Regions from separate parts of the Streptomyces sp. NPDC058534 genome, predicted to be linked through region 2. Evidence: predicted binding sites of a transcription regulator. Region 2 holds the regulator's gene; each other region holds the start of a gene.

Region 1 (6,489 bases), on a different contig from region 2:
GGCCCGCGGGCTCGACGCATACGCCTCCAAGCTGCGCGCGGCCCAGGCCGCCCGGGTCGCCGCCGCAAAGCGCTGGGATCTCCGGAAGGTCCCGCTGACCGCCCCCGCGCCCCCCGCGAAGAAGCCGGAGATCAAGGCGCGCGAAGGCTTCGAGGTCGACGGCCAGAAGCAGGACGGCCTCCCGCCGGTCTTCACCACGGTCCCCACCAAGGAGAAGATCGTCTTCCTCACCATCGACGACGGCGCCGAGAAGGACCGGGCGTTCCTGAGGATGATGAGCGAGCTGAAGATCCCGTACACCGTCTTCCTCACCGACGAGGAGATCAAGGACGACTACGGCTACTTCAAGAAGATGCAGGCCCGCGGGGTCACCCTCAACAACCACACCCTGAGCCACCCCTACCTCCCCGGCCTCTCCTACGCGGAGCAGAAGCGGGAGATCTGCGGCATGCAGAACGTCATGGAGAAGCGCTACGGCAAGCGCCCCGTCCTCTTCCGGCCGCCCTTCGGCAACTACAACCGCGACACCCTGCGCGCCGCGAAGACCTGCGGCATCAAGTACGCGCCCATCTGGAGCGAGGAGGTGTTCGTCGACCACTGGGAGTACCGCGAGTGGGACCGGGAACTGCACCCCGGCGACATCGTCCTCACCCACTTCCGGGGCCGTGAGGACTGGGACGGCACGATGACCGACATGGCCCGGCGCTTCCTGAACCGGATCACCGCCGAGGGCTACGCGGTGGCCCGCCTGGAGGACTACCTGTGAGGCGAGGACGGTTCCGGCCGGCCGGGGCCGCCCTGGCCGCCGTACTGCTCACCGGCTGCGCCCAGTTCGCCGGCCCCGCCGGACACCCGGCGGCCGGGGAACCCGCCCGGGGCGGCGACCGCAGCGGCGACCAGAACTTGAACCTCCCGCCCGTCGTGGACCACGTCCGCACCACCGACCGGGTCGTCTTCCTCACCTACGACGACAGCGCCGAGCGCGACCCCCGCTTCACCGCCCTGATCCGCGAGCGGCGCCTCCCCGTCACCCTGTTCCTCACCGACACCGTGGCCGGACCGGCGTACGGCCACTTCGCCGGGCTCCGATCGGTGGGCGCGAGCCTCCAGAACCACACCCTGAACCACCGCTCCCTGCGGGGCCTGCCCTACGCCGGCCAGCGCGCCGAGGTCTGCGGCCAGCAGACCAAGCTCAGGTCCCGCTTCGGCGTCCGCCCCCACCTCTTCCGCCCACCGCACGGCACGTACGACACCACGACCCTGCGCGCCGCCGCCGACTGCGGCATCACGGCCGTCGTCCTGTGGCGCGCGGCCCTGAACACCGACGGCCACCTCACCTACACCCGAGGCGAACACGGCCTGCACCCCGGCGACATCGTGGCCGTGAACCTGACCACCCACACGGAAGCTCTGCTGGAGACGATCGAGGACCAGGACCTGAGGGTGGCCGCCCTGGACGACTACCTCTGACTCTCGGCGCCGACCGGCATCTCAGCCCGTCCGGCGTTTGAGGACGAGGCCGTTCAGGCCGACAGCGGGGGTCTGGGGGGCGGCAGCCCCCAGCGACGCCCACACCCACCCCGGGTGCGCTCCCCAGACCGGCGTTCACACGATTTCCCGGCCGACGCGCCGCAGGCATTGGCACTCCGCTTGACCGAGTGCTAACCGCAGTCATAGTCTCAACCCTGGCACTCCCCACTGGAGAGTGCCAACTACGCGACGGGCAGGTCCGGCACCCGCGACGACGGATCCACCTGGTCGCCACCTCAGACAGTTAACCCCGTGAGATCTCCGAAGGGGGAGGTCGGATCGTGACGACCACCAGCTCCAAGGTTGCCATCAAGCCGCTCGAGGACCGCATTGTGGTCCAGCCGCTCGACGCCGAGCAGACCACGGCTTCGGGCCTGGTCATTCCGGACACCGCCAAGGAGAAGCCCCAGGAGGGCGTCGTCCTGGCCGTGGGCCCGGGCCGCTTCGAGGACGGCAACCGCCTTCCGCTCGACGTCAGCGTCGGCGACGTCGTGCTGTACAGCAAGTACGGCGGCACCGAGGTGAAGTACAACGGCGAGGAGTACCTCGTCCTCTCGGCCCGCGACGTGCTCGCGATCGTCGAGAAGTAGAAGTAGCTGAAGTAGCTCTTCACTTCACCGAAGCACCTTGCTTTCCAGCTGCGCCCCTGGCTCCCGCGACCATAAAAAGCCGGGTGTCGGGGGCGCAGTGCCGTATAACCCCAAGATTTCCGGAAGAGGGCTCACGCTCCCATGGCGAAGATCCTGAAGTTCGACGAGGACGCCCGTCGCGCCCTCGAGCGCGGCGTCAACAAGCTCGCCGACACCGTGAAGGTGACGATCGGCCCCAAGGGCCGCAACGTCGTCATCGACAAGAAGTTCGGCGCCCCCACCATCACCAACGACGGCGTCACCATCGCCCGCGAGGTCGAGGTCGAGGACCCGTACGAGAACCTCGGCGCCCAGCTGGTGAAGGAGGTGGCGACCAAGACCAACGACATCGCTGGTGACGGCACCACCACCGCCACCGTGCTCGCCCAGGCGCTCGTCCGCGAGGGCCTGAAGAACGTCGCCGCCGGCGCCTCCCCGGCGCTGCTGAAGAAGGGCATCGACGCGGCCGTCGCCGCCGTGTCCGAGGACCTCCTCGCCACGGCCCGGCCGATCGAAGAGAAGTCCGACATCGCCGCCGTCGCCGCGCTGTCCGCCCAGGACCAGCAGGTCGGCGAGCTGATCGCCGAGGCGATGGACAAGGTCGGCAAGGACGGTGTCATCACCGTCGAGGAGTCCAACACCTTCGGCCTGGAGCTGGACTTCACCGAGGGCATGGCCTTCGACAAGGGCTACCTGTCGCCGTACTTCGTGACGGACCAGGAGCGCATGGAGGCCGTCCTCGACGACCCGTACATCCTGATCAACCAGGGCAAGATCTCCTCCATCGCGGACCTGCTGCCGCTGCTGGAGAAGGTCATCCAGACCAACGCCTCCAAGCCGCTGCTGATCATCGCCGAGGACCTGGAGGGCGAGGCGCTCTCCACCCTCGTCGTCAACAAGATCCGCGGCACCTTCAACGCCGTCGCGGTGAAGGCCCCGGGCTTCGGCGACCGCCGCAAGGCGATGCTCCAGGACATGGCGGTCCTCACCGGCGCCACGGTCATCTCCGAGGAGGTCGGCCTCAAGCTCGACCAGGTCGGCCTGGACGTGCTCGGCACCGCCCGCCGCATCACCGTCACCAAGGACGACACCACGATCGTCGACGGTGCCGGCAAGCGCGACGAGGTCGAGGGCCGCATCAACCAGATCAAGGCCGAGATCGAGTCCACGGACTCCGACTGGGACCGCGAGAAGCTCCAGGAGCGTCTCGCGAAGCTGGCCGGCGGCGTGTGCGTGATCAAGGTCGGCGCCGCCACCGAGGTGGAGCTGAAGGAGCGCAAGCACCGTCTGGAGGACGCCATCTCCGCGACCCGCGCCGCGGTCGAGGAGGGCATCGTCTCCGGTGGCGGCTCCGCGCTGGTCCACGCCGTCAAGGTGCTGGACGGCAGCCTCGGCAAGACCGGCGACGAGGCCACCGGTGTCGCGGTCGTCCGCCGCGCCGCCGTCGAGCCGCTGCGCTGGATCGCCGAGAACGCCGGCCTGGAGGGCTACGTCATCACCTCCAAGGTCGCCGAGCTGGACAAGGGCCAGGGCTTCAACGCCGCCACCGGCGAGTACGGCGACCTGGTCAAGGCCGGCGTCATCGACCCGGTGAAGGTCACCCGCTCCGCCCTGGAGAACGCGGCCTCCATCGCCTCCCTCCTCCTGACGACCGAGACCCTGGTCGTCGAGAAGAAGGAAGAGGAAGAGCCGGCCGCCGCGGGCCACGGGCACGCCCACTGAGCGCTGCGCTGAGCCCTACGGTGCCCAGTTCCCTGCGGGGGGCTGGGCACCGTTTCTTTTGGCGCCGGCGGCGGGTTCGCGTCCTGCCCCGGCGGGGTTTGCCGCCGGGTGCGGCGCCGTGGGGGTTGCTCGCGCAGTTCCCCGCGCCCCTTGCGGGGCGCTGCCGGTTACTGCGGGCCGTACTTGCGGCCCGTCCGTGAGCTGAGGCCGCCCAGCATGCCGCGCGGCACCAGCTTCGCCGCGCCCATCAGGGTCTTGTAGCGGGGGTCCGGGATGGACAGGGACTTGCCCCGGGCCAGGTCGTCCAGGGCCGCCGCGACGACCTTGTCCGCGTCGAGCCACATCCAGTTCGGGATGTTGTCCGTGCCCATGCCGGCCCGCTCGTGGAACTCCGTACGCACGAAGCCGGGAGCCAGGGCCATCAGGCGTACGCCGCTGCCGCCCAGGTCCTTCGCCACGCCCTGGGTGAACTGCACCACCCACGCCTTGGACGCGCCGTAGGTGCCGCGCGGGACGAAGGCCGCGACCGAGGCCACGTTGACGACGCCGCCGCGGCCGCGCTCCCGCATCCCCTCCACCGCCGCCGAGGTCAGCCGCAGCACCGCCTCGCAGTGCACCTTGAGCATGGTCAGCTCGTCGGCCATGGAGACGTCGAGGAACTTGCCCTTGTTGCCGAAGCCGGCGTTGTTGATCAGCAGATCGACGGGGTGCCTGCGCTCACCCAGCCGGGCGGACACCGCCTCGATGCCGGCGTCCGCCGACAGGTCCGCCGTCAGCACCTCCGCCTCGATGCCGTGCCGGTCGTGCAGCTCGGTCGCCTGTTCGCGCAGCCGCTTGGTGTCCCGGGCCACCAGCACCAGGTTGTGTCCGTCGGCCGCCAGCCGCCGGGCGAACGCGGCGCCGATGCCCGCCGTCGATCCCGTAATCAATGCCGTTGTCATGGCGCAAGGTTATGGGTCGGACGGGCCGGGTCCACTTCGCTCACCGGCCCCGCCGCTCGTGAAGAGCCGGTGAAGAAAATCCTGGTGAAGAGCGGTCAGTCGCCGTACCTCGCCACGTACTTCCGTGCCTGCGCCAACGCCTCCGGGTGCAGCGCCCCGCCCGCCGCCAGCAGCCGGGGCAGCAGCTCCCGCTGGATCGTCACCGCCCGGAACTGCAGGGCCACCGTCACCTCGTGGTCGGGCCGGTGCACGATCCGGACCGGGTCGCCCGCCCGTATCTCCCCGGGTTCGACCACCCTGAAGTACGCGCCCGGCGCGGCCTTCTCGATGAAGCGCTTCATCCAGCCCTGCTCACCCATATGGCCCTGGAAGGTGCGGCAGGGAATGCGTCCGGACGTCACTTCGAGGAGCAGGTCCGGACCGATCCGCCAGCGCTCGCCGATCAGGGCGCCGGAGACGTCCAGGCCCGTGGTGGTGAGGTTCTCGCCGAACGAGCCGCTGGGCAGCGCACGGCCCAGTTCGCGCTCCCAGTCGTCCATGTCCTCGCGGGCCACCGCGTACACCGCCTGGTCGTCGCCGCCGTGATGGCGCGTGTCGCACACCGTGTCGCCGGCCAGCCCGCTCGCCCCGACGCCCTTCGCCCCGGGCGCCGCCACCCGCACGGGCCCGTCGGCCGGCCGCTTGTCGATGCCGGTGACGCCCTCGGGGTGGTCCGTGTACGGCACGGTCTTCGCGCGGCCGAGATTGACAGACAGAAGCTTCATGGCGGAACGGTAGGACAATCCTCGTCAAAGTGTCGACGCGGTATTCGTCGTTCGGTCAAAGCGTCGCTTATCCTCAGCGGTGTGATCGAGGCTCGTCATCTCCGTGTGCTGCGCGCCGTGGCATCGACCGGTTCCTTCTCCGCCGCCGGGCGCGAGCTGGGCTGCACCCAGCCCGCCGTCAGCCAGCAGATGAAGGCCCTGGAGTCCTCCGTCGGCACCCCCCTGCTCGTCCGCACCGGGCGCGAGATGCGCCTCACCCAGGCCGGAGAGGCGCTGGTGCGGCACGCCGCCGGGATCATCGCGGGGCTCACCGCCGCCGAGGAGGAGGTCGCCGCCATCGCCGGGCTGCGCGCCGGCCGGGTCCGGCTGGTCTCCTTCCCCAGCGGCAGCTCCACCCTCGTACCCAACGCCCTGGCCGCGCTGCGCGCCGCGCATCCCGGCACCCGGGTCTCGCTGGAGGAGGCCGAGCCGCCGAAATCCGTCGAGCTGCTGCGCGAGGGCGACTGCGACGTGGCACTCGCCTTCCGCTACGAGGGCGCGGCGGGCGCGGAGGAGTGGGACGATCTCGTCGTACGGCCGCTGCTGACCGACCGCCTCGTGGCGCTGGTCCCGGACGGGCACCGGCTGGCCCGCGCGGTGTCCGCCGGGCCCGTGGCCATCGGGGAGCTGGCCCGGGAGTCCTGGATCGCGGGCTGCCCCCGCTGCCGGGGCCAGCTGGTCGAGGTCTGTGAGGGAGCCGGCTTCACCCCCCGCATCGACTTCGCGACCGACGACTACCCGGCCGTCGTCGGCCTGGTCGGCGCCGGGCTGGGCGTGGCCGTCCTGCCCCAGCTCGCCGTCGAGTCCGTACGGCCCCGGGGTGTGCGCACGGTGACGCTGGAACCGGCGGTGCGGCGGGAGATC
Region 2 (6,489 bases):
CTGCTGCGGGACGAGGGGCTGGTGGCGTCGCGGCGGGCGCTGTCCGACGGGCTCCTCCAGGAGGGGGCGTACGCGGAGGGTCGGGCGGTGCTGACGTTGCGGGGGCGATTGCTGGCGGACGCGGTCGTTCGGGATCTGGTGGACTGATCACTCGGGTGAGTGAATCGGTGCGGGATGCGGGTTCGGCTCACCGCCGGTTCGTAGTCTGCGTTTGTGAATGAGCGCGGGATGACCAGGTACTTCGAGGAACTTGAGCCTCCCGAGGGCGTGAGAGCTGAACTCCTCCGGGGGGTCATCGTGATGATGACCAGCTCTGGCATCGTGCACAACGTGATCGTTGCCCGCGTGCAGGACCAGATCCCACGGCAGCGCTGGTCCCGTCTGCAGACCCAGGATGTCGACATCCTCGACGAGGCGAGCGAGCCGGTACCGGACTTGATTGTTCTGGGGCGTGATCTCCTGCCGGAGTCAGGTCGCCTGTTGTCCTGCCGGCTGATCACGATGGTCGTGGAGGTCGTCTCCAAGTCCAGCGTCCACCAGGACTACGTCACCAAGCGCTCGATCTACGCGGCGGGAAAGATTCCCGTCTACCTCGTCCTGGACCCGATCATGGCGCAGTGCGTCCTGCTGACGAAGCCCACAGGGCAGGGCGAGGAAGCCGACTACCTCACCCAGGAGATCGTGAAGTTCGGAGACCGGCTGCCGCTGGAGGCTCTGGGAATCGAGCTGGACACCAGTGAATTCGGCACCTTCTCCGGCGTCAGGCCCCACCGCTACCCGTAACGAAGTCGATCAGTTCCTCCACCCGTCCCAGCAGCTCCGGCTCCAGGTCCCTGTACGAGCCGACCCGCGCCAGGATCGCCTGCCACACCGCCCCGGTGTTGTCGGCGGGCCACCCCAGGGCCCGGCACACGCCCGTCTTCCAGTCCTGCCCCCGCGGCACCCGCGGCCAGGCGTCGATCCCCACGGACGATGCCTTCACCGCCTCCCAGATGTCGATGTAGGGATGGCCGACGACCAGGGCGTGCTCGCCCGTCACCGCCTCCGCGATCCGGGACTCCTTCGAACCCGGCACCAGGTGGTCCACCAGGACGCCCAGCCGCGCGTCCGGCCCCGGGGCGAAGTCGGCGACGATCGACGGCAGGTCGTCCACGCCCCCCAGGTACTCCACGACGACGCCCTCGACGCGCAGGTCGTCGCCCCAGACCTTCTCGACCAGCTCGGCGTCGTGCCGCCCCTCGACGTAGATGCGCCCGGCGCGCGCCACCCGCGCTCGTGCGCCGGGGACGGCGACCGAACCGGACGCCGTACGGGAGGGCCGCACCGGACCGGACGCCGGCCGCACCAGCGTCACCAAGCGCCCCTCCAGCAGGAAGCCGCGCGGCTCCATCGGGAACACCCGGTGCTTGCCGAAGCGGTCCTCCAGCGTCACCGTGCCCGCCTCGCAGCCGATCACCGCGCCGCAGAACCCGGTGCCGGGCTCCTCGACCACCAGGCCGGGGTCGGCGGGTACCTCGGGTACCGGCTGCGACTTCTTCCACGCAGGGGTCAGGTCGGCGGAGTACTGGCGCATTCTGCCGACGATACGAGAAATCCGCCGGCCGTGATCAGCGCGACACGCCGAAACGCGCGGCCAGCGCGTCCCGTTGGGCCCGGACGAACGCCGCGTCCACCACCGCTCCGTGACCGGGGACGTACCGCGCGTCCGCGCCGCCCAGGTCGAGCAGCCGGTCCAGCGCGGCGGGCCAGTGCGACGGTACGGCGTCGGGGCCCGCCTGCGGCTCGCCGGACTCCTCGACCAGGTCGCCGCAGAACACCACCTCCGGGTCGCCCGGCACCAGCACCGCGAGGTCGTGGCCGGTGTGCCCGGGGCCCACGTTGGCGAGCAGGACCTGCCGCCCGCCGCCCAGGTCGAGCGTCCACTCGCCGCAGACCTCGTGCGGGACGCGGACCAGCGCGTCGACCGCCTCCTCCGCCCGCCGCGCGTCCAGCCCCTCCGCCACCGCGTCCGCGCGCAGCGCCTCCCGCCCGTGTCCGCCCGGCGCGAACACCGCGTCGGTGCCCACCGCGCCGTAGACCTCCGCGCCCGCGAACGCCGCGGCGCCGAGGACGTGGTCGAAGTGCGGGTGGGTCAGCGCGAGATGCGTCACACGGTGACCGGCCAGCCGCTGCGCCCCCGCGCGCAACCGGGCGCCCTCGCCCAGGCTCGATCCCGCGTCGATCATCAGCACCGCCTCCGCGCCGAGGACCAGCCCGGCCGTGCAGTCCCAGTCCGGCAGCCGGCACCGGCCCACCCCGGCCGCCACCCACTCCCATCCCAGGTCTTCCCAAGTCACCGTCACAACGACGACGCTAACGCCACACCGTCTCGCCGCACGTCGGCGTGGCCCCGGCCTTGCCGGGGGCGTACCCCACGGCCGTACACTGGGCCGGGGAAGGCTGGCACTCGCGCGCCGTGAGTGCCAGGGCGGGACAGCGGGCGGACGACTTCTGGAGGTGTGCGCGGATGCTGAGTGAACGCAGGCTCCAGGTACTGCGCGCCATCGTCCAGGACTACGTCGGCACCGAGGAGCCGGTCGGTTCCAAGGCGCTCACCGAGCGGCACAACCTCGGCGTCTCCCCGGCCACCGTGCGCAATGACATGGCGGCCCTGGAGGACGAGGGATTCATCGCCCAGCCGCACACCAGCGCCGGGCGCATCCCGACCGACAAGGGCTACCGCCTGTTCGTCGACAAGCTGGCCGGCGTCAAGCCCATGACCGCGCCCGAGCGGCGCGCCATCCAGAACTTCCTGGAGGGCGCCGTCGACCTCGACGACGTGGTGGCCCGCACGGTGCGGCTGCTCGCGCAGCTGACCCGGCAGGTCGCCGTCGTGCAGTACCCGTCGCTGACCCGCTCGACCGTGCGGCACGTGGAGTTGCTGGCCCTCGCGCCGGCGCGCCTGATGCTCGTGCTGATCACGGACACCGGCCGGGTCGAGCAGCGGATGGTCGACTGCTCGGCGCCGTTCGGCGAGGCGTCCCTCGCGGATCTGCGCGCGCGGCTCAACAGCCGGGTCGCGGGCCGTCGTTTCACCGACGTGCCGGGTCTGGTCGAGGAACTGCCGGATGCCTTCGAGGCCGAGGATCGCGGTACGGTCTCCACCGTGCTCTCCACTCTCCTGGAGACGCTGGTCGAGGAGAACGAGGAGCGGTTGATGATCGGCGGTACCGCCAATCTGACCCGCTTCGGGCACGACTTCCCCTTGGTGATCCGGCCGGTGCTGGAGGCGCTGGAGGAGCAGGTCGTGCTCCTCAAGCTGCTCGGCGAGGCGAAGGATCCGGGCGTGACCGTCCGAATCGGTCATGAGAACGCCCATGAGGGACTCAACTCCACGTCCGTCGTGTCGGTGGGCTACGGTTCGGGCGGCGAGGCGGTTGCCAAGCTCGGCGTGGTCGGACCGACCCGCATGGACTACCCGGGAACGATGGGAGCGGTACGCGCAGTGGCACGGTACGTCGGACAGATCCTGGCGGAGTCGTAGGTGGCCACGGACTACTACGCCGTACTCGGCGTACGCCGCGACGCGTCCCAGGACGAGATCAAGAAGGCGTTCCGGAGGCTCGCCCGCGAGCTGCACCCGGACGTCAACCCCGATCCGAAGACCCAGGAGCGGTTCAAGGAGATCAACGCCGCCTACGAGGTGCTGTCGGACCCGCAGAAGAAGCAGGTCTACGACCTCGGCGGCGACCCCCTCTCGCAGGCCGCCGGCGGTGGCGCGGGCGGCTTCGGCGCGGGTGGCTTCGGGAACTTCTCGGACATCATGGATGCGTTCTTCGGTACGGCGTCGCAGCGCGGGCCGCGCTCGCGCACCCGCCGAGGCCAGGACGCGATGATCCGCATCGAGGTCGAGCTGGACGAGGCGGCCTTCGGCACGACCAAGGACATCCAGGTCGACACGGCCGTCGTCTGCAACACCTGCAACGGCGAGGGCGCGGCGCCCGGCACGTCGGCCCAGACGTGCGACATGTGCCGCGGTCGCGGTGAGGTCTCGCAGGTCACCCGGTCCTTCCTGGGCCAGGTCATGACCTCGCGGCCCTGCCCGCAGTGCCAGGGCTTCGGCACCGTGGTCCCGACCCCGTGCCCCGAGTGCGCGGGCGACGGCCGCATCCGCTCCCGGCGCACCCTGACCGTGAAGATCCCGGCCGGTGTGGACAACGGCACCCGGATCCAGCTCGCGGGCGAGGGCGAGGTCGGCCCCGGCGGCGGCCCGGCCGGCGACCTGTACGTCGAGATCCACGAGCTGCCGCACTCCACCTTCCAGCGCCGCGGCGACGACCTGCACTGCACGGTCACCATCCCGATGACGGCGGCGGCCCTCGGCACGAAGGTGCCGCTGGAGACGCTCGACGGCATAGAGGAGATCGACATCCGCCCGGGCACCCAGTCCGGCCAGTCGGTCCCGCTGCACGGCCGGGGCGTCACCCACCTGCGCGGCGGCGGCCGGGGCGACCTCATCGTCCACGTCGAGGTCACCACCCCGACCAAGCTCGACCCCGAACAGGAACGCGTCCTGCGCGAGCTGTCCGCACTGCGCGGCGAGGAACGGCCACAGGGCCAGTTCCAGCCCGGCCAGCAGGGGTTGTTCTCCCGGCTGAAGGACGCGTTCAACGGCCGCTGAGGCGGTGGTCCCTCGGGGCGTCGTCAGGCTGATCGCGCGGCGCCGGGAGGCTGCCGGGGGTCCGGGGGTCGCCCCCGGGCAGGCACAGCCAACGGCCGCTGAGGCGGTGGTCCCTCGGGGCGTCGTCAGGCTGATCGCGCGGCGCCGGGAGGCTGCCGGGGGTTCGGGGGTCGCCCCCGGGCAGGCGCAGCCAACGGCCGCTGAGGCGGTGGCCTTCCGGGGCGTCGTCGGGCTCGGTGGGTGGCTCCCGGATGCGGATGCTTCTGGCGTATGCCAACGGAAGTCCGGATTCGGACTTGTTCGGAGGACGTGACAACATGCGGTCATGTCCTCCGCACTGACCGATCTCTTCCCCTACCCGATCGTGCAGGCGCCGATGGCGGGCGGCGTCTCCGTGCCGCGGCTCGCCGCCGCGGTCTGCGAGGCGGGCGGGCTGGGATTCCTGGCCGCCGGGTACAAGACCGCGGACGGGATGTACCAGGAGATCAAGGAGCTGCGGGGGCTGACCGCACGCCCCTTCGGTGTCAACCTCTTCATGCCGCAGCCGGAGACCGCCGACCCGGCGGCCGTCGGCGTGTACGCCCACCAGCTGGCCGGCGAGGCCGCGTGGTACGAGACGGAACTCGGCGACCCCGACAGCGGCCGGGACGACGGCTACGACACCAAGCTCGCGGTGCTGCTGGACAACCCGGTACCGGTGGTGTCCTTCCACTTCGGCGTCCCTAGCGCCGAGGTCGTCGACTCCCTGCACCGTGTCGGCACGTTCGCCCTGGTCGCGGCGACCACCGCGGACGAGGCCCGCGCCGTGGAGCGGTCCGGCGCCGACGCGGTGATCGCGCAGGGCGCCGAGGCCGGCGGCCACCAGGGCACCCACCGGGACAACCCGGAGACCGGCGGCGCCGGCACCGGACTGCTGTCGCTGGTCGCCCAGGTCCGGGAGGCGGTGAGCCTGCCCATCGTCGCCGCCGGCGGCATCATGCGCGGCGGTCAGATCGCCGCGGTCCTCGCGGCCGGCGCGAGCGCGGCCCAGCTGGGCACCGCCTTCCTCGCCACCCCCGAGTCCGGCGCGCACGACCTGCACAAGCAGGCGCTGACCAACCCCCTGTTCGTGCGCACCGAGTTGACCCGCGCCTTCTCCGGCCGCCCCGCCCGCGGCCTGGTCAACCGCTTCCTGCGCGAGCACGGCCCCTACGCCCCCGCCGCCTACCCGGACGTGCACCACCTCACCGTGCCGCTGCGCAAGGCCGCGGCCAAGGCGGGCGACGCGCAGGGCATGGCGCTGTGGGCCGGACAGGGCCACCGGATGGCCCGCGAGCTGCCCGCCGGACAGCTGGTGGAGGTCCTGGTGGCCGAACTCGCCGCCGCCGGGACAGCGTTGTCGCACTACGCGACGGGAGGCGCCGGCCGATGACGGCACCGGTGTTCGTGGTCGACTCCCTCGGCCCGGCGGACCTGACGGCGGGGGAGTACGTCCTCGACGGCCCCGAGGGACGGCACGCCGTCTCCGTGAAGCGGCTGCGGTCCGGCGAGGACGTCGTCCTCACCGACGGACGCGGACACTGGGCCGAGGGCGTGGTGAAGGCCGCCGAGGGTAAGGACCGCCTCGTGGTCACGGACCTGGAGACGGTCCACGAGGAACCGCCGGAGCAGCCCCGCGTCACCGTCGTCCAGGCCCTGCCCAAGGGCGACCGCGGCGAGCTGGCCGTGGAGACGATGACCGAGGTCGGCGTCGACGCGATCGTGCCCTGGGCGGCGTCCCGGTGCATCACGCAGTGGAAGGGCGAGCGCGGCCAGAAGGCACTCGGCAAGTGGCGGGCGACGGCCCGGGA
Region 3 (6,489 bases), on a different contig from region 2:
CCCGGCTCCCCCTTGACGCGGAGTCGGGTACCGGGACGCACGGACGTTCGATCTTGCCAAGCCGAGCGTCAAGAAAGCGTCAAGAGTTAGGTAAGGTAACGAAGTAGTTGTCCGCAGAGCATGGCGGCTTCGTGTGCCATAGGGGGTGCGCCTCGCGTGCCGAGCGGGCGTACTCGCCCGCGCTGTGATTCCGTGCTGTGCGCCAGGGAAGGGAACGGCCGCTGACTGTCCACCACCTCAACCAGCTCCTGCTCGTCTGCTCGCTCGTCCTGCTCATCGCCGTGGCGGCGGTCCGGATCTCCTCGCGCAGCGGGCTCCCCAGCCTGCTCGTCTACCTGGCCATCGGCGTCGCCATGGGCCAGGACGGCATCGGCGACATCCAGTTCGACAACGCCGAACTGACCCAGGTCATCGGGTACGCGGCCCTGGTCGTGATCCTGGCCGAGGGTGGTCTGGGCACGAAGTGGAAGGAGATCAAACCGGTCCTGCCGGCGGCCTCCGCACTGGCCCTGGTCGGTGTCGCGGTGAGCGTCGGTGTGACCGCGGCGGGCGCGCACTACCTGACCGGGCTGGAGTGGCGGCAGGCACTGATCGTCGGCGCGGTGGTGTCCTCCACGGACGCGGCCGCCGTCTTCTCCGTGCTGCGCAGGATCCCGTTGCCCTCGCGCATAACGGGCACCCTGGAGGCCGAGTCGGGCTTCAACGACGCCCCGGTGGTCATCCTGGTGGTCGCCTTCTCCATGGCCGGCCCGATCGAGCACTGGTACGTGCTGCTCGGCGAGATCGCCCTGGAGCTCGCCATCGGCGCCGCCATCGGACTCGCGGTGGGCTGGCTGGGGTCGTGGGGACTGCGGCACGTGGCGCTGCCCGCCTCGGGCCTCTACCCCATCGCCGTCCTCTCCATCGCCGTCGCCGCCTACGCGGCCGGCGCCATGGCGCACGGCAGCGGCTTCCTGGCCGTCTACCTCGCCTCGATGGTGATGGGCAACGCCCGGCTGCCGCACTGGCCCGCCACCCGGGGGTTCGCCGACGGGCTCGGCTGGCTCGCCCAGATCGGCATGTTCGTGCTGCTCGGCCTGCTGGTCACCCCGCACGAGCTGGGCGACGACATCCTGCCCGCCCTGCTCATCGGGCTGGTGCTGACCTTCGTGGCGCGCCCGCTGAGCGTCGTGCTGTGCCTGCTGCCCTTCAGGGTGCCGTGGCGGGAGAAGGCCCTGATGTCGTGGGCGGGGCTGCGCGGCGCCGTGCCCATCATCCTGGCGACGATCCCCATGGTGGAGGGCGTCGACGGCAGCCGCCGGATCTTCAACATGGTCTTCGTCCTGGTCGTCGTCTACACCCTGGTCCAGGGTCCGACGCTGCCGTGGCTGGCCCGCAAGCTGCGCCTGGGCAAGGGCGAGGAGGCCGCCGACCTCGGCATCGAGTCGGCGCCCCTGGAGCGGCTGCGCGGGCACCTGCTGTCCGTGACGATCCCCGAGGGCTCGAGGATGCACGGCGTCGAGGTCAGCGAGCTGCGGCTGCCGCCCGGCTCCGCGGTGACGCTGGTCGTGCGCGACGAGACGTCGTTCGTGCCGCTGCCCACGACGGGACTGCGGCGCGGGGACGAACTCCTCGTGGTCGCCACGGACCCCGTCCGCGACACGGCCGAGGCACGGCTGCGCGCGGTCGGCCACGGCGGCAAGCTGGCCGGCTGGCTGGGCACGGGGGACGACGGCGGCCGTCGCGGGTGACCGCGCGGGTGACCTCGCGCGGCACTTGAGGGGTGCTCCCTTTCACAGTTTGTGCCCCTCTTGATCCCTGTACGATGAGTGCGGCACCTGATCGAACCAACTCTGTCTGATGCAGAGCTGGCGCGACCGTATGGCGGCCGGCACGCCCCCTCATCCGCACGGGCTCCGGCATCTACCGCAGTCCGCGCAAGAGGACAGCTCTCGGCGCTCCCGCACGGCGACAGCCGCGAGGCGGACCGCGCTACCAGGCGGCAGAAAGGCACGGGCCGTGGCATCCACGGTCACCCCGTCGAAGAAGTCGCCGGAGGCAGCACCGCACACCGCGTCCGCCTCCGTCCGCCCCGGATACGGACAGCTGCTGCGCACCCGCGGCGCCTGGACGTTCCTGCTCCCCGGTTTCGCGGCACGCCAGCCGTTCGCCATGCTGACGATCTCCATCGTGCTGCTCGTGCAGCACACCACGGGCTCCTACGGCGTCGCGGGCGCCGTCGCGGCCGCCACCGGCGTCTCCATGGCCCTGTTCGCCCCCTACAGCGGACGGCTCGCCGACCGCTACGGACAGCGGGCCGTCCTGCTGCCCGGCGTACTCGTGCACGCGGCGTCCGGCCTGACCCTGACCGTCCTCGCGCTCGCGGACGCACCGCTGTGGGCGCTGTTCGCGGCGGCCGTACCCGCCGGTGCTTCGGTGCCGCAGGTCGGGCCCATGGTGCGGGCCCGCTGGGGCGTCAAGCTCAAGGGCTCCCCCCTGATGAGCACGGCCGCCGCCTTCGAGTCCGTCACCGACGAGCTGACCTTCGTCCTCGGCCCGCTGGTGGCGACCGCCCTGTGCACGGGCATCGGCCCGGCCGCGGGCCTGGTCACGGAGGCCGCGCTCACCCTGGTGGGCGGTCTGCTCTTCGCCGCGCAGAAGAGCACGCAGCCCGAGGTCGGCGGGGCCGACGCTGCGCACGCGCGCGGGGAGCACGTTTCCGCGCTGCGCGTCCCCGGCGTGCGCGTTCTGATCGTCGCCTTCCTGGGCGTCGGTTCCGTCTTCGGCGGCATGCAGGTGTCGCTGGCCGCGTTCACCGAGTCGATCGGCGAGCCCGGCCTGAACGGCGTCCTCTACGGCGTCTTCGCCGCCGGAAACATGCTCTCCGGCCTGGTCTGCGGCGCGATCGCCTGGAAGGTCGCCCCGCAGCGGCGCCTCCTGATCGGCTACGCCGCCCTCGCGCTGACCGCCTCCGGGCTCTGGGCGGCGCAGTCGGTGCTCGTGCTGGCCGGCCTCGGTCTGCTGGTCGGCATGTGCGTCGCGCCCGCCATCGTCACCGGCTACACCCTGGTGGAGGACCTGGTCCCGGCCGGCGCCCGCACCGAGGCCTTCACGTGGCTGACCGGCGCCGTCGCCCTGGGCCAGGCACTGGCGGTGACCGCCGCCGGACAGCTGGAGGACGGGTTCCGGGACGGGGCCGGATTCCTGGTGCCGATGGGCGGCACGGTGCTCGCGCTGGCAGTCCTGGTGGCACTGCGCTCACGGCTGGCGCCGCCGCGCGTGGCCAGAGTGGTCACGCGCGGCGCAGGCCATCGCGAACCTGCCGCGATCGGTGAGATGTGACGCGAGTATGAAATCCCCGTCCCCGTCCGAGGAATAGGTCACTGTGACTCCGTCGACAACGCGACTTCTCACTTGGGCAAATGCCCTCATGACGGTCAAGCCCTGACCGCTGCCTGTGGGCAGGTGATGTACGTTACTTCATCGGCTTGCGGCACGGGTTACTATTGACGACTGTTAGCACTCATCGAGTGAGAGTGCCAGGAGGAAGACAGTGCCGACGTACCAGTACCAGTGCACCGAGTGCGGCGAGGGCCTTGAGGCGGTGCAGAAGTTCACCGACGACGCCCTCACCGAGTGCCCGGACTGCCAGGGCCGCCTGAAGAAGGTGTTCTCGGCGGTCGGCATCGTCTTCAAGGGTTCCGGCTTCTACCGCAACGACAGCCGCGGCAGCTCTTCGAGCAGCTCGCCGGGGTCGTCGAAGTCCGGGGCGTCGTCCTCCTCGTCGTCCTCGGACTCGGGTTCGTCGTCGGGTTCGGGTTCGGCCTCGTCGTCGTCCTCCGGCTCGGGTTCGTCCTCGGGCTCCGGCAGCTCCTCCTCCAGCACCACCGCCGCATAGGGCTCACCGGCCGCGCGACACCTCGGCCGCACCAGGTTCTTACGGGACCCTGTCGTCGTACGACGACGGGGTCCTCGGCGTTTCACGGGCCGGTTAGGGTGCGGACATGGCGAACATGGCGAACAAGGTGCATGCCGAGATCGGCGTGATCGGCGGCTCCGGTCTCTACTCGTTCCTCGACGACGTGACCGAGGTCGAGGTGGACACCCCGTACGGGCCGCCCAGCGACTCGCTGTTCCTCGGCGAGGTCGCCGGCCGGCGGGTCGCCTTCCTCCCCCGGCACGGTCGCGGCCACCATCTGCCGCCGCACCGGATCAACTACCGGGCCAACCTGTGGGCGCTGCGCTCGGTCGGCGTGCGCCAGGTCCTCGGCCCGTGCGCGGTCGGCGGTCTGCGTCCCGAGTACGGGCCGGGCACGCTGCTGGTGCCGGACCAGTTCGTCGACCGGACCAGGTCGCGCCCGTCGACGTACTTCGACGGACTGCCGCTGCCCGACGGCGCCGTGCCCAACGTGGTGCACGTGTCGCTGGCCGACCCGTACTGCCCGGCCGGGCGGGCCGCCGCGCTGAAGGCGGCGCGGGGAAGGGACTGGGAAGCCGTGGACGGCGGCACCCTGGTCGTGGTCGAGGGGCCCCGTTTCGGCACCCGGGCGGAGTCCCTGTGGCACCGGGCGCAGGGCTGGTCCGTGGTGGGCATGACCGGTCACCCGGAGTCGGCGCTCGCCCGTGAACTGGAGCTCTGCTACACCTCGCTGACCCTCGTCACCGACCTCGACGCCGGCGCCGAGAGCGGCGAGGGCGTCTCGCACGAGGAGGTGCTGCGGGTGTTCGCGGCCAACGTGGACCGACTGCGGGGCGTCCTGTTCGACGCGCTGGCCGCGCTGCCGGCGACCGGGGAGCGGGACTGCCCCTGCGGGGCGGCGCTGGGCGGGATGGATCCGGGGATCGTGCTGCCGTAGGGGGGTCGGGAACGGCTTCGGTTCAGGCGGAACGCCCCCTTCGGGTGGTGGAGTTGTCCACAAGCGGCCGGTGGTCCACGGGCTTCGGCGGGCGGCGGCGAGAAGCGTCATCGTGGGTGCGCAAGCCGATCCCTCGCCCACAGGTGGTGGTCACCGTGTTCCGTTCCGCCGTTCCCTCCCCGCTGCCGCCCGGCACCGACGCACCGCCCACGTGCGAGGTGCCGCACTTCGCCCCGGTGCGGGTGCGCGGCGGACTTCGTCAGCTGCACCGGCTCGTACGCCATCGGCGGCGCGCCGTGGCCGCCGGGCTCGCCGTCACCGCGGCGGCGCTGGTGGCGGCGGGCCCGCACCCCGGCGCCGGCGCGCAGGACGCCCAGCGGGCACGCGGGCATCCGGCGACCGAGCCGGTACGCAAGGGGCAGGGCCCGCAACTGGTGGCGGCGCCGGTGCGGATCGCCGACGCGGCCACGGTGCGGCTGCTCAGGCCGGGCGACCGGGTCGACGTCGTCGCGGCGGGGGACAGCGGCGCGGGCGACGCCTCCGTGGTCGCGCGCGGGGCACGGGTGACAAAGGTGCCGGAGCCCGTGGACGGGACCGCGGCGGGCGGCGCGCTGCTCGTGGTCTCGGTGCCGCGCGCCACCGCACACCGACTGGTCGGCGCGGGAGCTACCGCACGGCTCGCGGTGACGCTGTGCTGAGCCCGTCAAGTCGCTCGATCGAAGAGTCGGATTGGACAGGACCGCCCAGCGTCGGCGTAGATTGCGGAGCGTTTTGATCCACACCCTGTTCGCACGAGACCTGTGCATACGAGGAGTGCCCCCGAGCTGAGCGAGAAGAACGAACCGAGCGTCTGGCAGGGCTTCAAAAGGCCTTCCTGATGCGCGGAAACGTCATCGGCCTGGCGGTGGCGGTGGTCATCGGCGCCGCCTTCACCAACATCGTCAACTCGGTGGTGAAGGGGGTTATCGACCGTTCCTGTGGAGTGAGCGGGAGTGTGCGCGTTCAGCCGCACTCCGCCCTTCAGGGCGGGGTGAAGGCCATCCTTGCGCCGGAGGTCTCTGCGTCTCCGGGGTGGCGGTCAGACGGGCCGCTGCTGGTTCTCGATGTACTGCTTGACGACGGTCAGGGATGCCCCGCCGCACGATCCGGCGAAGTAGGAGCCGGACCAGAAGTGTCCGCCCCACAGGTACCGGCGGACATGGCTGTCGTGCTCTCCCCCAGCCTTCGGCCGGGAGGTGCCCCCAGGCGGAGCCTACGGGAGCTGACGCCCTTGAGGGAGTTGACCAGTTTGGAGAGCTGGACTTTCGGCGGGTAGTGCACGAGCAGGTGGACGTGGTCCTGTTCGCTGTTGAACTCCTTCAGTTCGGCCTCGAAGTCAGCACAGACCTGCCGCATGATCTCTTCGGTGCGGGTCAGCATGGCGCCGGTGAACGCATTCCGCCGGTCTTCGTAACGAAAACCAAGTGAACGTGCAGATGGTAGACAACATGGCGACCCGTTCTGACATCGGGAGTGGGTCTCCAGCGCGGTGACATAAACCAATGCTACGGTCTCGATCGTGAGCCAAGGCACCCTGGTCAAGCGGCAGTTCGGGCATCGTGCCCGGCTCGCGCTCTCGGCTGCCGAGGTGTTGAAGACCGATGACCAGGCGCAC

The links. The regulator HrcA, encoded in region 2, represses chaperone genes, less so after heat shock. The targets are predictions, from matches to a motif close to TTNGCACTCNGNNNNNCNGAGTGCNAA.
Region 1: the regulator HrcA is predicted to act here: its motif matches at 1,639-1,665, upstream of groES (co-chaperone GroES).
Region 3: the regulator HrcA is predicted to act here: its motif matches at 3,496-3,522, upstream of ACFWR9_RS14725 (FmdB family zinc ribbon protein).

The regions. Positions count from the first base shown of each region.
Region 1 covers NZ_JBHXNW010000073.1:22,869-29,357, reverse strand. Annotated here, with positions in the region: gene ACFWR9_RS33335 (polysaccharide deacetylase family protein) at 1-766, shown strand, start outside; gene ACFWR9_RS33330 (polysaccharide deacetylase family protein) at 763-1,470, shown strand; gene groES (co-chaperone GroES) at 1,812-2,120, shown strand; gene groL (chaperonin GroEL) at 2,262-3,881, shown strand; gene ACFWR9_RS33315 (SDR family NAD(P)-dependent oxidoreductase) at 4,049-4,822, opposite strand; gene ACFWR9_RS33310 (MOSC domain-containing protein) at 4,918-5,586, opposite strand; gene ACFWR9_RS33305 (LysR family transcriptional regulator) at 5,668-6,489, shown strand, end outside.
Region 2 covers NZ_JBHXNW010000001.1:85,210-91,698, forward strand. Annotated here, with positions in the region: gene hemW (radical SAM family heme chaperone HemW) at 1-147, shown strand, start outside; gene ACFWR9_RS00345 (Uma2 family endonuclease) at 229-783, shown strand; gene ACFWR9_RS00350 (DUF3097 domain-containing protein) at 761-1,573, opposite strand; gene ACFWR9_RS00355 (MBL fold metallo-hydrolase) at 1,608-2,342, opposite strand; gene hrcA (heat-inducible transcriptional repressor HrcA) at 2,507-3,523, shown strand; gene dnaJ (molecular chaperone DnaJ) at 3,524-4,660, shown strand; gene ACFWR9_RS00370 (nitronate monooxygenase) at 4,986-6,071, shown strand; gene ACFWR9_RS00375 (16S rRNA (uracil(1498)-N(3))-methyltransferase) at 6,068-6,489, shown strand, end outside.
Region 3 covers NZ_JBHXNW010000019.1:107,246-113,734, forward strand. Annotated here, with positions in the region: gene ACFWR9_RS14715 (potassium/proton antiporter) at 198-1,730, shown strand; gene ACFWR9_RS14720 (MFS transporter) at 1,999-3,321, shown strand; gene ACFWR9_RS14725 (FmdB family zinc ribbon protein) at 3,533-3,877, shown strand; gene ACFWR9_RS14730 (S-methyl-5'-thioadenosine phosphorylase) at 3,993-4,835, shown strand; gene ACFWR9_RS14735 (hypothetical protein) at 5,054-5,533, shown strand; partial or broken gene ACFWR9_RS14740 (hypothetical protein) at 5,713-5,763, shown strand; partial or broken gene tnpA (IS200/IS605 family transposase) at 5,914-6,370, opposite strand; gene ACFWR9_RS14750 (RNA-guided endonuclease InsQ/TnpB family protein) at 6,394-6,489, shown strand, end outside.